2 regions of the Streptomyces sp. NPDC015139 genome follow, and region 1 is predicted to be linked to the other one. Evidence: riboswitches for the same ligand, from Rfam matches in the RefSeq annotation. Region 1 holds a riboswitch; the other holds the start of a gene.

Region 1 (5,941 bases):
CGACCGCCTGCACATCGGAGTCCCGCAGCACCGTCAGCGCGCCCCGCAGGGCCGTCGCCAGCTCGGCCGTCACCCGGTCCGCGTGCTCCGGCTCCGCCAGCCACGCGCCCAGCCGGCTGCCGATGCCGACCGCGCGCAGCCGCTGCCGCACGACGGCCTCCGACAGGAAGTTCTCCCCCACGAACTCACCCAGCGAGACGCCCAGCTGGTCCTTCTTCGTGGGGATGATCGCGGTGTGCGGGATGGGCAGGCCCAGCGGATGCCGGAACAGCGCCGTGACCGCGAACCAGTCCGCCAGCGCACCCACCATGCCCGCCTCGGCGGCGGCGGCCACATAGCCCGCCCACGCCCCGGCGCCCTCGTGCTCGGCCAGCTTCGCGAGGACGTAGACCAGCGCCACGAACAGCAGCATCCCGGTCGCCGTGAGTTTCATGCGCCGCACACCGGCCCGGCGCTCCTCGTCCGCGGGGGTGAACGCCGTCATGGTCCGGTACGACGCCGCCGCCCCCGGCGCGGCAGGCGCACCCTCCGGTGCCCGCGCTCCCCGTGTTCCCGTCTCCGTAGGTTCCATCAGCTCCACCCGCTCGGTGATCCCGCACACAATTGTCCCTTCCTGACCGACTCCCGGAACGAAACAGGAGTTCCCGGCGTCTCTCGGGAAGGGGATTTTGGGCAGGGCCCTGTCAGACCGGCCCGGCCCATGACGCATCATGGATTCATCGGATCGGAGCCTCGGGCTCCCATCTATCAAGGAGAACAACGCAAGCGTGACCAAGCGTCATGAGGGGGGCGCGGGGCCCGCCGCGGAGCAGCCGGAAGCCGCCGTCCCCGCCCGACACGGTGTGATCCTGGGCGCGCTCGTCGCCCTCGTCGTCGCACTGTCCACCGTCATCTACCTCACCGTCGCCGCCGACGACGGCACCCCCGGCAGCGCCCTCGCCGGCAACCGCACCCACCGCGACTCCGCCGCCGCCCCCGCCTCCACCGGCACCTGGGTCGGCTCCTGGGCCGCCGCACCCGTGGGCGGCGAACCCGGCACCGAGGGCACCGGCCTGGCGGGCCGTTCCGTCCGCAACGTCGTGCACGCCGACGCCGGAGGTACGGGAGCCCGGATCACCCTGTCCAATCTCTACGGACAGTCCCCGCTGACCATCAGCCACGCCTCGCTCGCCCTCGCGGCCGGCGACGGAACCGCCGCGGCCGCCGCGGAAACGATGCGCCGCCTGACCTTCAACGGCAGCGCCGGTGTCGTCATACCCGCCGGCGGACAGATCGTCAGCGACGCCGTGCGCATCGCCGTTCCGCACGGCGGCGACCTCCTGGTCACCACCTACTCCCCCACCGCGTCCGGCCCGGTCACCTACCACCCGCACGCCCGGCAGATCTCCTACGTGGCCGACGGTGACCGCACCGAGGACCCCACCGCCGCCCCGTACACCCAACAGACCCCGTACTGGCGCTATCTGACGGCCGTGGACGTCCTCAGCAACGAGGCCGAGGGCACCGTCGTCGTCTTCGGCGACTCCATCACCGACGGCGTCACCTCGACCATCGGCGCCAACCGCCGCTGGCCCGACGTCCTCGCCGGACGGCTGCGCACCGCGCTCGGCGGCGGACGCCAACTCCCGCGCTACAGCGTCGTCAACGAGGGCATCAGCGGCAACCAGGTCCTCGCCGACGGCTTCGGCCGGCCCGCGGAGAACCAGAGCGGACTGGGCCGCTTCGGCCGCGACGCGCTCTCCCGCACCAACGTCAAGGTCGTCGTCGTCGACCTCGGGATCAACGACATCCTGCGCAACCCCCGGCTCGCCGACCCCGACCGCATCACCGCCGGCCTGCGCACCCTCGTCCGCCAGGCACACGCACGCGGCCTCAAGGTCGTCGGCGCCACCCTGATGCCCTTCGAGGGCCACCGCGGCTTCACCACGGCCCGGGAGGCGGTACGGCAGCAGGTCAACGCGCAGATCCGGGCAGGCGGGGTGTACGACGCCGTCGTCGACTTCGACAAGGCCCTGCGCGACCCCTACGCCCCCCACCGTCTGCTCCCCGTGTACGACTCCGGCGACCATCTGCACCCCAGCGACCTGGGCTTCGCCAAGATGGCCGAGACGTTCGACCTGTACGCGCTCAGGGGCGCGGGCCAGGCGGAGCTGTAGCCGACGGGGGCGGGGCGGGCGGCGCCGGGCACGGGCGGCCAGGAATACTGGCCGCATGACCCGCCTGATCCTCGCCACCCGAAACGCCGGAAAGATCACCGAGCTGAGGGCGATCCTCGCCGACGCCGGGCTCCCCCACGAACTGGTCGGCGCCGACGCCTTCCCCGAGATCCCCGACGTCAAGGAGACCGGTGTCACCTTCGCCGAGAACGCCCTGCTGAAGGCTCACGCCCTGGCGCGGGCGACCGGTCTTCCCGCCGTCGCCGACGACTCCGGTCTCTGCGTGGACGTCCTGGGCGGCGCCCCCGGCATCTTCTCCGCCCGCTGGGCCGGCCGGCACGGCGACGACAAGGCCAACCTCGACCTGCTCCTCGCCCAGCTCTCCGACATCGCGGAGGAACACCGGGCCGCGCACTTCGCCTGCGCCGCCGCGCTCGCCCTGCCGGACGGCACGGAACGGGTGGTCGAGGGCCGGCTGCGGGGCTCCCTGCGGCACGCTCCGGCCGGCACGAACGGCTTCGGCTACGACCCGGTCCTCCAGCCGGAGGGCGAGACCCGCACCTGCGCCGAGCTGAGCCCCGCCGAGAAGAACGCGATCAGCCACCGCGGCAAGGCGTTCCGCGCCCTGGTACCGGCGGTCCGGGAACTGCTGGTCTGAGACCACAGAGAGGGCCCCGCACCTTTGATTCAAAGGTGCGGGGCCCCATTCTCCTGTGGGCCCGGTGGGACTCGAACCCACGACACACCGGACCTAAACCGGCGCCCTCTTGCCAGCTGGGGTACGGGCCCTCAGCCGTGCCTACTCTACTTGTCGCGGCGAACCGCCCGACGCCCTCCTCGGCACCAGGCGGCGCTGATCGCACGGCAGTTGGGACAGGGGGCTGCGGGCCTCAGATGCCGAGGTCCTTGATGATCTTGGCTACGTGGCCTGTCGCGCGGACGTTGTAGAGGGCGCGTTCCACCCTGCCCTGCTCGTCGACGACGATCGTGGAGCGGATCACGCCCATGTACGTCTTGCCGTAGTTCTTCTTCTCGCCGTAGGCGCCGTAGGCCTCGGTGGCCTTCTTGTCCGGGTCGGCGAGGAGGGTGACCTTGAGGGACTCCTTCTCGCGGAATTTCGCCAGCTTCTCCGGGGCATCCGGGGAGATACCGATGACGTCGTAGCCGGCGCCCGCGAGGACGTCGAGGTTGTCGGTGAAGTCGCAGGCCTGCTTGGTGCAGCCGGGAGTGAGGGCGGCGGGGTAGAAGTAGACGATGACCTTGCGGCCCTGGTGGTCCGACAGGGAGACCTCGTTGCCGTCGGCGTCGGGGAGGGTGAAGGCGGGGGCCACGTCCCCCGGCTGGAGTCGCTCGCTCATCGGGCCAGCGTAACCGGGGGGCCTTGCGATGCGGCGCGGGGATGAGCTGACAGACTGTTCGGAACAGCATCAGAAGACTTCGGAGGCCGTACGGTGGCGGACACGTCGGACACGAGAACACCGGCGCAGATCGAGGCGGACATCAGGCGCCGCCGCGAAGTGCTGGCCGAGACGCTCGACGAGATCGGGATGCGGGTGCATCCGAAGACGATCGTCGGGGATGCCAGGGCCAAGGTCGCCGCCAACATCGATCACACGGTCGGGCGGGCCTATGTGCAGGTCAATCGGGTGGTGAGCGAGGTCAGGGCGCAGTTCGTCGACGAGGACGGGGCAGCCAGACTGGAGCGGGTCGTGCCGGTGGCGCTGCTCGCCGTCGGGGTCGTGGGGCTGCTCGCTCTGGGCGCCCGGCGGCGCAAGGGCTGACCCGGCCCGATACGGACGTGTCGAAGGCAGGTAGGTTCGAGGCGTGAGCGCCAACAGAAACCAGCAGAGCACCCCCCACCACGACAAGCTGCCGATCCGGATGCTGCACGACCGGGTCCTGGTCAAGCAGGAGACCGGTGAGGGCGAGCGGCGGTCGGGCGGGGGCATTCTGATTCCCGCGACCGCTGCGGTCGGGCGGCGGCTGGCGTGGGCCGAGGTCGTCGCGGTCGGCCAGAACGTGCGCACCGTGGAGCCGGGCGACCGGGTCCTGTTCGACCCGGAGGACCGGGCCGAGGTGGAGGTGCGGGGCGTGGCGTACGTGCTCATGCGGGAGCGTGATCTGCACGCCGTGGCCGCGGACCGTTTCGAGGGGTCGGAGGACTCCACGGGGCTGTATCTCTGAGCCACCTCGATCCTCGATCCTCCCTGTCCCACCTCTGATTCGACGGCGGAGGGGGCCGGTGACCGCGGTCACCGGCCCCCTCCGCCGTTCTTTTGCTATGTTCGAAAGCGAGCCCGACGAGACGCGCCGTACCGGGTCGAAGGCAAAGACGACGCACCGGAGGAAGAGTCGTCGCCCGTCTCGGAGGTGCCTGTCATGGCCTGGGTTCTGCTTGTCGTCGCCGGTCTGCTGGAAGTCGGCTGGTCGATCGGGATGAAGTACACCGACGGATTCACCCGGCCGCTGCCCAGTGTGCTCACCGGTGCGGGGATCGTCGCGAGCATGGTGCTGCTGTCGTACGCCGCGAGGTCGCTGCCCATCGGTACCGCCTACGGCGTGTGGGTGGGCATCGGGGCGGCCGGGGCGGCGGTGCTCGGCATGGTGTTGCTGGGTGAGCCGGTCACCGCCGCCCGGGTGTTCTTCGTGTGTCTGCTGCTGGTCGCCGTGGTGGGGCTGAAGGCGACCGGCGGTCACTGACGTCTCAGCCTCGGCCCAGGGGGGCTCACGGCCGCCGGGCGGTCAGTGGCTGGCCGCCCGTGCCGGTCGTGGTGCCGCCGCCGGTGGTCCCGCCCCCGTCGGTTCCGCCGCCGGGGGTGCCGCCACCGGTCGTGGTGCCCCCGCCGGTGGTGTCGCCGCCCGTGGTGGTGCCGCCGGTCGCCGTGTCCCCGCCGGTGGTGTCGCCGCCCGTGGTCGTTCCTCCGTCGGTGGTCGTGCCGCCGTCGGTGGTGGTTCCTCCGTCGGTGGTCGGGCCGCCGTCGGTGGGGGTGCCGGTGGTGCCGCCGTCGGTCGGGGTGGCGGTCGCGCCGCCGTCGTCCTGGCCGCCGTCGGTGGTGCCGCCGTCGTCCTGGCCGCCCGTGCCGGGCGTGGCGGAGCCGGTGGCGCTGGGCTCCTCGGTCCTGTCGGCTCCCGGTTCCAGCCGGAGGTCGAACTCGGCGGCCGGCTTGCCCTTCAGCGCCTCGCCCGTGTACTGGGCCCAGATCTGGGTGGGCGGGCCACCGCCGTTCATACGGGCCTGGCCGAGGGCGCCGTACAGCGGCCGGTGCTTGGCGGTCACCGGGTCCTGACCCATGACGGAGACGACCGTGGCCAGGTCCGGGGTGTAGCCGGCGAACCAGGCGGCGGTGTCCTCCTCCGCGGTACCGGTCTTGCCGGCCGCCGGGCGGCCCGCGGCCTGGGCGGCGGTGGCGGTGCCGCTGTCGACCACGCTCTGCAGGATGGAGGTGGTGGTGTCGGCGGCCTCGCGGCTCACGGCCTGCTCGACGGGCTCCTCGGGCAGCTTGACGACGTCGCTGCCGTCCTTGGTGATCTTCTCGATCATGGTGTACGTGCCGTGCTTGCCGTGGTTGGCGAGCGTCGCGTACGCCTCCGTCATGTCCAGGACGCTGGCGTTGGCGGTGCCGAGGGCGATGGACGGGTACGGCTGGAGGTCCGGGGTGCCGGCGGGGATGCCGAGGTCGACCGCGGTCTGCTTGACCTTGGCGGGGCCGACGTCGACGGCCATCTGCGCGTACACGGAGTTCACCGACAGGTCGGTGGCCTTGCGGACGGTGATGTCGCCGTAC
Region 2 (5,941 bases), on a different contig from region 1:
GGATGCGCTGGCTCCCGGTGCTGTACGTGGCGGGCCTGCTGGTGCTGGAACCCTTGACGCCGGTGGACTGGCCGGTGAGTTTCGTGCTGGTCGCGCTGCCGCTGGTGGCGGCCTTCGCCCACGGGCCGGCGGTGGTGGCCGCCACGACGGTGTTCGCCATCGTCTTCGAAGGTGTCCTGGCGGGCACCCCGTGCTGCGCGGGCCGGGCCGTCGGCTATCTGTGGGACCGCCACTACGTGGCCTCCTACGTGTGCACCGCCCTGGTGGGAGCGCTCGGCACGGTACTGGCCGCCCACCGCACCCACCGTGAGCGCACGCTCGCGGACGTACGCTTCGTGGCCGACATCGCCCAGCGCGTCCTGCTCAAACCGGTGCCGCACCGGATCGGCGCCCTGCGGCTGGACAGCCTCTACGTGTCCGCCGACGCGGAGGCGCGCATCGGCGGCGACCTGTACGAGGCCGTCCCCACGGCGCACGGCGTCCGGCTGCTCATCGGGGACGTACGCGGCAAGGGCCTGCTCGCGGTGGAGACCGCCGCCGCGCTGCTCGGCGCCTTCCGCGAGGCGGCGCACGACGAACCCGATCTCCCCGCGCTGGCGGACCGCGTGGAGACGAGCATGAGCCGCCGGGCCACGCAGCTCGGCGGCAGTGAACTGGCGGAGCGGTTCGTCACCGCGGTCTTCGCCGAGATCCCCCCGCGCGGGAACGTCGTGCGGGTCGTCAACTGCGGCCACCCTCCCCCGCTCCTCATCCGTCCCGGCGAGGTGCGCGAGCTGGACCGCGGGCGGTCGGCTCCGCCGCTGAACCTCGGCATGCTCGTCGGGGACACCTACACCGTCGACGAGTACGGCTTCGGCCCCGGAGACCAGCTCCTGCTGTACACGGACGGCATCACGGAGACCCGCGACCCGGCCGGCACGTTCTATCCGCTGCTCCAGCGGCTGCGGTCCTGGGGACCGTTGCCGCCCCGGGAACTGCTGTCGAACCTCCACAGCGATCTGCGGGACTACAGCCACAACCGGCTCACGGACGACACGGCGGCGCTCTCCGTGTACCTGCTCGCCGACGAGCCGTCCCGGGCGGCCCCACCGTCGGCCGACACCGGCCGGCGCGGCGAACCGGGCTGACCAGGGGCCCGGCCCGTCGAACAGGTGCGTGGTAGCGTCCCGGCGGAGGCGCCGACGTGCCTGCCCCGGACGAGATGTGCGCCGTACCCGGTCCGCCAAGACGACGCACGCGCGGAGGCATCGTGGACACCGGCACGCACCCGATCGACTTCGGCGGCACCCCGCCCCGGGCCCGCCCGCTGGACGTGCGGTGGATCCACGGTTCGCCGTCGGCCAAGCACAACACCGACCCCGACATCCAGGTCCACGCCTACGACGAGCACACCTTCGTGCTGCGGCAGAACAAGGCGGTGCACTACGAGGCGCCGTTCCTGTTCCTGCTGTGCGGCGGGGAACGGGCCGTGCTCATCGACACCGGGGCCACCGAGTCCGCGGAGTTCTTCCCGCTGCGCCGGGTGGTCGACGCGACTCTCGCGGACTGGCTCGAACGCCATCCCCGGGACGGTTACGAACTGCTCGTGCTGCACACGCACGGACACGGTGACCACGTCGCGGGCGACGGCCAGTTCGCGGACCGCCCCCGCACCACGGTGGTGGGCGCCGAACCCGCGGTCGCCTGGCGGTACTTCGGGTTCGACGCGGACCCCGACGCGGTCGCCCGGGTCGACCTCGGCGGCCGGGTGCTGGAGTGCCTGGCCACCCCGGGCCACCACGAGGCCGCCGTCACCTATTACGACCCGCCCACCGGGCTGCTGCTCACCGGTGACACGGTCTATCCCGGCCGGCTCTACATCCAGGACGTGCCCGCCTTCACCCGCAGCATGGACCGCCTGATCGAGTTCGCCGACCGCCGGCCTGTCACGCATGTGCTCGGCTGCCACATCGAGATGACCACCGAGCCGGGCGTGGACTACCCGGTCCGCACCACCTACCAGCCCGACGAGCCTCCGCTCCAGCTGACCCCCGGCCACCTGCGCCGGATCCGGGACGCGCTCGCCGACCTGGGCGACGAGCGGTCCCGGCGCGCCCACTCCGACTTCATCCTCTGTCCGCAGGACTGACCGGGTCCGGGGCCCGGACCGGTCGGGGCGTGGATCAGGCCGCGGCCGTGGCGCCGTCCGGTTCCCGGTCGCGGTGGATCGGCGTTCCCGAACCGGTCAGCGGAGCACCCGTGCCGCCCCGCCGGGCGGCGACGATCTCCGCCGCGATCGACAGGGCGGTCTCCTCGGGGGTGCGGGCGCCCAGGTCGAGACCGATCGGCGAGCGCAGCCGGGCCAGTTCGCGCTCGCTGACGCCTTCGTCCCGCAGCCGTCGGTCGCGGTCCTCGTGGGTGCGGCGCGAGCCCATCGCCCCGACGAACGACACCGGCATGGCGAGGGCCGTCCTGAGCAGCGGTACGTCGAACTTGGGATCGTGGGTGAGTACGCACAGGACCGTGCGGGCGTCGGTCGTGGTGCGCCGCAGGTAGCGGTGCGGCCAGTCGACGACGATCTCGTCGGCGTCGGGGAAGCGGGCCCGGGTGGCGAAGACGGGGCGGGCGTCGCAGACGGTGACGTGGTAGCCGAGGAACTTGCCCGCCCGTGCCAGCGCCGCCGCGAAGTCGATCGCGCCGAAGACGATCATCCGCGGCGGCGGCACGCTCGACTCGACCAGCAGGGTGAGGCCGCCGGGGCAGCCCGAGCCGTCCGCCGAGACGTCCACCGTGCCGGTACGGCCGGCGTCCAGCAGGGCCCGCCCCTCGGCGGCGGCGTTCCGGTCCAGGCCGGCGTGGCCGCCGAGACCACCCTCGTACGTGCCGTCGGCACGCACCAGCAGCGCGCGGCCGAGGAGTTCGGCGGGGCCGCGGGCGACGCGGACGAGGGCCGACGGTTCGCCCCGGGCGGCCGAGGACACGGCCGGCCCGAGGACCGCCCGGGCGGGCGCCCGCCCACTCACCGGCGTGATCAGCACCTCGATCGTCCCGCCGCAGGTCAGTCCCACCGCGAAGGCGTCCTCGTCGCTGTAGCCGAAGCGTTCGACGATGCTCTGCCCGGTGTCGAGCGCCTGTCGGCACAGGTCGTAGACCGCGCCCTCCACGCAGCCGCCCGAGACCGAGCCGATGACACTGCCCGCGGTGTCGACCGCGAGGGCGGCGCCGGGACCGCGGGGGGCGCTGCCGCCGACGGCCACCACGGTGGCCACGGCGAACTCCCGCCCCTCCTCGATCCATTGCTCCAGTTCCCCGGCCAGGTCAAGCATCCGGCGCTCCCCCGGTCTCCGGTCCGTCTCCCGGCAGCGGCCCCCTTCCGGAGGCCCGTACGTCCCCGGACACCTGGGAGTCCCCGGACGCCGCGAGGACACGGTCCGGCCGGATGGGGAGGTTGCGGTGACGGGTGCCGGTCGCGTGCCAGACCGCGTTGGCGATGGCGGCCGCCGCTCCCACGATGCCGATCTCGCCGATGCCCTTGATGCCGACGGGGTCGTTCGGGTCCGGGTCCTCGATCCAGTCGGCCTCGACGCGGAGCACGTCGGCGTTCGTGGCCACGTGGTAGCCCGCCAGGTCGGCACCGACGACACCGCCCGAGGCCCGGTCCCGTACGGCTTCCTCGTGGAGGGCCATGGAGATGCCCCAGATCATGCCGCCGACGAACTGGTTGCGCGCGGTGAGCGGGTTGACGATCCGGCCCGCCGCGAAGACGCCGAGCATGCGCCGCACGCGGACCTCGCCCGTGGCCGGGTCCACGGCCACCTCGGCGAACTGTGCGCCGAAGGAGTGCCGTTCGGCCGGCGTGAGGGCACCGATGGCCGCGGTGGTGTCCGACCGTACGGTGATGCCCTCGGCGGGGATGTCCGTGCCCAGGGCCAGCCTGTCCCGCAGTTCGCCGGCGGCGGCCGTGACGGCCCAGGCCCAGGAGCGGGTGCCCATGGAACCGCCGGCGATCATCGCCGGGCCGAAGTCGCTGTCGCCGATGCGCACCCGGACCCGCTTCGGGGGCACACCGAGCGCGTCGGCGGCGACGAGGGTGAGGGCCGTACGGGCTCCGGTGCCGATGTCGGCGGCGGCGATCCGCACGCTGAAGGTGTCGTCCGGGTGGGCGGTCACGGTCGCGGTGGACGGCGCGGCGCCCGCCGGGAAGGAGGCGGCGGCCGTGCCGGTGCCCAGCAGCCAGCGTCCCTCCCGGCGCAGGCGGGGTCGCGGGTCGCGGTCCGCCCAGCCGAACCTGCGGGCGCCCTCCCGGAAGCAGGCGGCCAGGTTGCGGCCGGCGAACGGCAGGCCGGAGACGGGCCCCTTGTCGGGTTCGTTGCGCAGGCGCAGCTCGATAGGGTCGATGCCGCACTTCTCGGCGAGTTCGTCCAGCGCCGCTTCCAGGGCGAACGATCCGGGTGCCTCGCCGGGGGCGCGCATGAACGTCGGTGTGGGCACGTCGAGGGGTACGACGCGGTTGGCGGTGTGGTGGGCGTCGGCGTCGTACATCACGCGGGCGACGCCGGCGCTCGGTTCGACGAACTCGTGGACGGTGGAGGTGAGGCTGACCGAGCGGTGCTCCAGGGCGCGCAGGCGGCCGTCGGTGTCGGCGCCGAGCCGGACGTGCTGGGTGGTGGGGCTGCGGTAGCCGGCCAGCGAGAACATCTGGCGCCGGGTCAGGACCACGCGTACGGGGCGCTGCAGGACGGTCGCGGCCATCACCGCGGCCACCTGGTGGGCGCGCACGCCCTTGCTGCCGAAGCCGCCGCCGACGTGTTCGGAGCGGACGCGCACGGCGGCGGGGTCGAGCGAGAAGAGGTTCGCGAGCTCGCCGATGACCCAGGTGGCGCCCTGGTTGGAGTCGACGACCTCCAGCCGTCCGCCCTCCCAGCGGGCGGTCGCCGCGTGCGGCTCCATCGGGTTGTGGTGCTCTTCGGGGGTGGTGTACTCCTCGTCCACGACGGCCGCGGACGCGGCCAGTTCGGCGTCGAGGTCCCCCTTCTCCGTCACGGCGGGCATGTGTCCGTCCACCGGGTGGGCGTCGGGGTGCTCGCCCGTGAACTCCACGTCGTGGGGCTGCTGTTCGTAGTGGACCACCAGTGCCTCCGCGGCCTCCCTTGCCTGTTCGGAGGTCTCGGCGACGACGAGGGCGACCGGCCAGCCCAGGTGCGGTACGCGGTCGTGCTGGAAGACGGCGCAGGTCGGGTCCGGCGGGATGCCCAGCAGGCCGATGTAGTCGGTCGAGACGCGGGGCGCGTTGCGGTGGTCCAGGACGGCGAGGACGCCCGGCATGGCGAGGACGGCGTCGGTGTCGATGGCGCTGATGCGGCCGCGGGCGACGGTGGACAGGGCCAGCCAGCCGTACGCGAGGTCGGCGAAGGGCACCTCGCCCGCGTAGCGGGCCGCTCCGGTGACCTTGTCCCGGCCCTCCACGCGGGTGTGCGCCGTACCGACTGCAGGGGCGGGTGCGGGTGTCCGGGTTCCGGTGGTGGCGGTGGTCATCGGGCGGACTCCTCGGTGAGTCGGGTCAGCTCGGCCACCACGAGGTTGCGCATGAGGGCCACCTTGTATCCGTTGTGCGGCAGCGGCCTGGCCGCCGCCAGTTCGGCGTCCGCCGCTGCCGCGAAGGTCGTGGCGTCGGCCGGGGCGCCGATGAGGACGCGTTCGGCGGCCAGGGCGCGCCAGGGGCGGGAGGCGACCGCGCCGAGCGCCAGGCGCGCGTCCCGGACGACGCCGTCGCGGACGTCGAGCGCGGCGGCGAGGGAGCCGATGGCGAACGCGTACGAGGCACGCTCGCGGACCTTGCGGTAGCGGGAGCGGGCGGCGACCGGGACGGGCGGCAGCGTGACGCCGGTGATCAGGGCGCCGACGGGCAGGGCGGTCTCCAGGTGCGGGGTGTCGCCGACGGGCAGGTAGAACTCGTCGAGCG

The links. Region 1 has a riboswitch for guanidine ahead of ACF08B_RS21465 (DMT family transporter). Riboswitches for the same ligand answer to the same signal wherever they lie in the genome.
Region 2: another riboswitch for guanidine. It lies ahead of ACF08B_RS24695 (MBL fold metallo-hydrolase); the one in region 1 lies ahead of ACF08B_RS21465 (DMT family transporter).

What each region holds. Positions count from the first base shown of each region.
Region 1 is NZ_JBIBUW010000007.1:329,579-335,519, forward strand. It holds gene ACF08B_RS21430 (DUF445 domain-containing protein) at 1-601, opposite strand, end outside; gene ACF08B_RS21435 (SGNH/GDSL hydrolase family protein) at 768-2,156, shown strand; gene rdgB (RdgB/HAM1 family non-canonical purine NTP pyrophosphatase) at 2,212-2,814, shown strand; tRNA gene ACF08B_RS21445 (tRNA-Leu) at 2,871-2,945, opposite strand; gene bcp (thioredoxin-dependent thiol peroxidase) at 3,047-3,514, opposite strand; gene ACF08B_RS21455 (DUF3618 domain-containing protein) at 3,608-3,937, shown strand; gene ACF08B_RS21460 (co-chaperone GroES) at 4,038-4,340, shown strand; guanidine-III (ykkC-III) riboswitch at 4,430-4,498, shown strand; gene ACF08B_RS21465 (DMT family transporter) at 4,536-4,856, shown strand; gene ACF08B_RS21470 (transglycosylase domain-containing protein) at 4,882-5,941, opposite strand, start outside.
Region 2 is NZ_JBIBUW010000009.1:160,662-166,602, forward strand. It holds gene ACF08B_RS24690 (PP2C family protein-serine/threonine phosphatase) at 1-1,127, shown strand, start outside; guanidine-III (ykkC-III) riboswitch at 1,170-1,237, shown strand; gene ACF08B_RS24695 (MBL fold metallo-hydrolase) at 1,250-2,128, shown strand; gene ACF08B_RS24700 (XdhC family protein) at 2,163-3,305, opposite strand; gene ACF08B_RS24705 (xanthine dehydrogenase family protein molybdopterin-binding subunit) at 3,298-5,514, opposite strand; gene ACF08B_RS24710 (FAD binding domain-containing protein) at 5,511-5,941, opposite strand, start outside.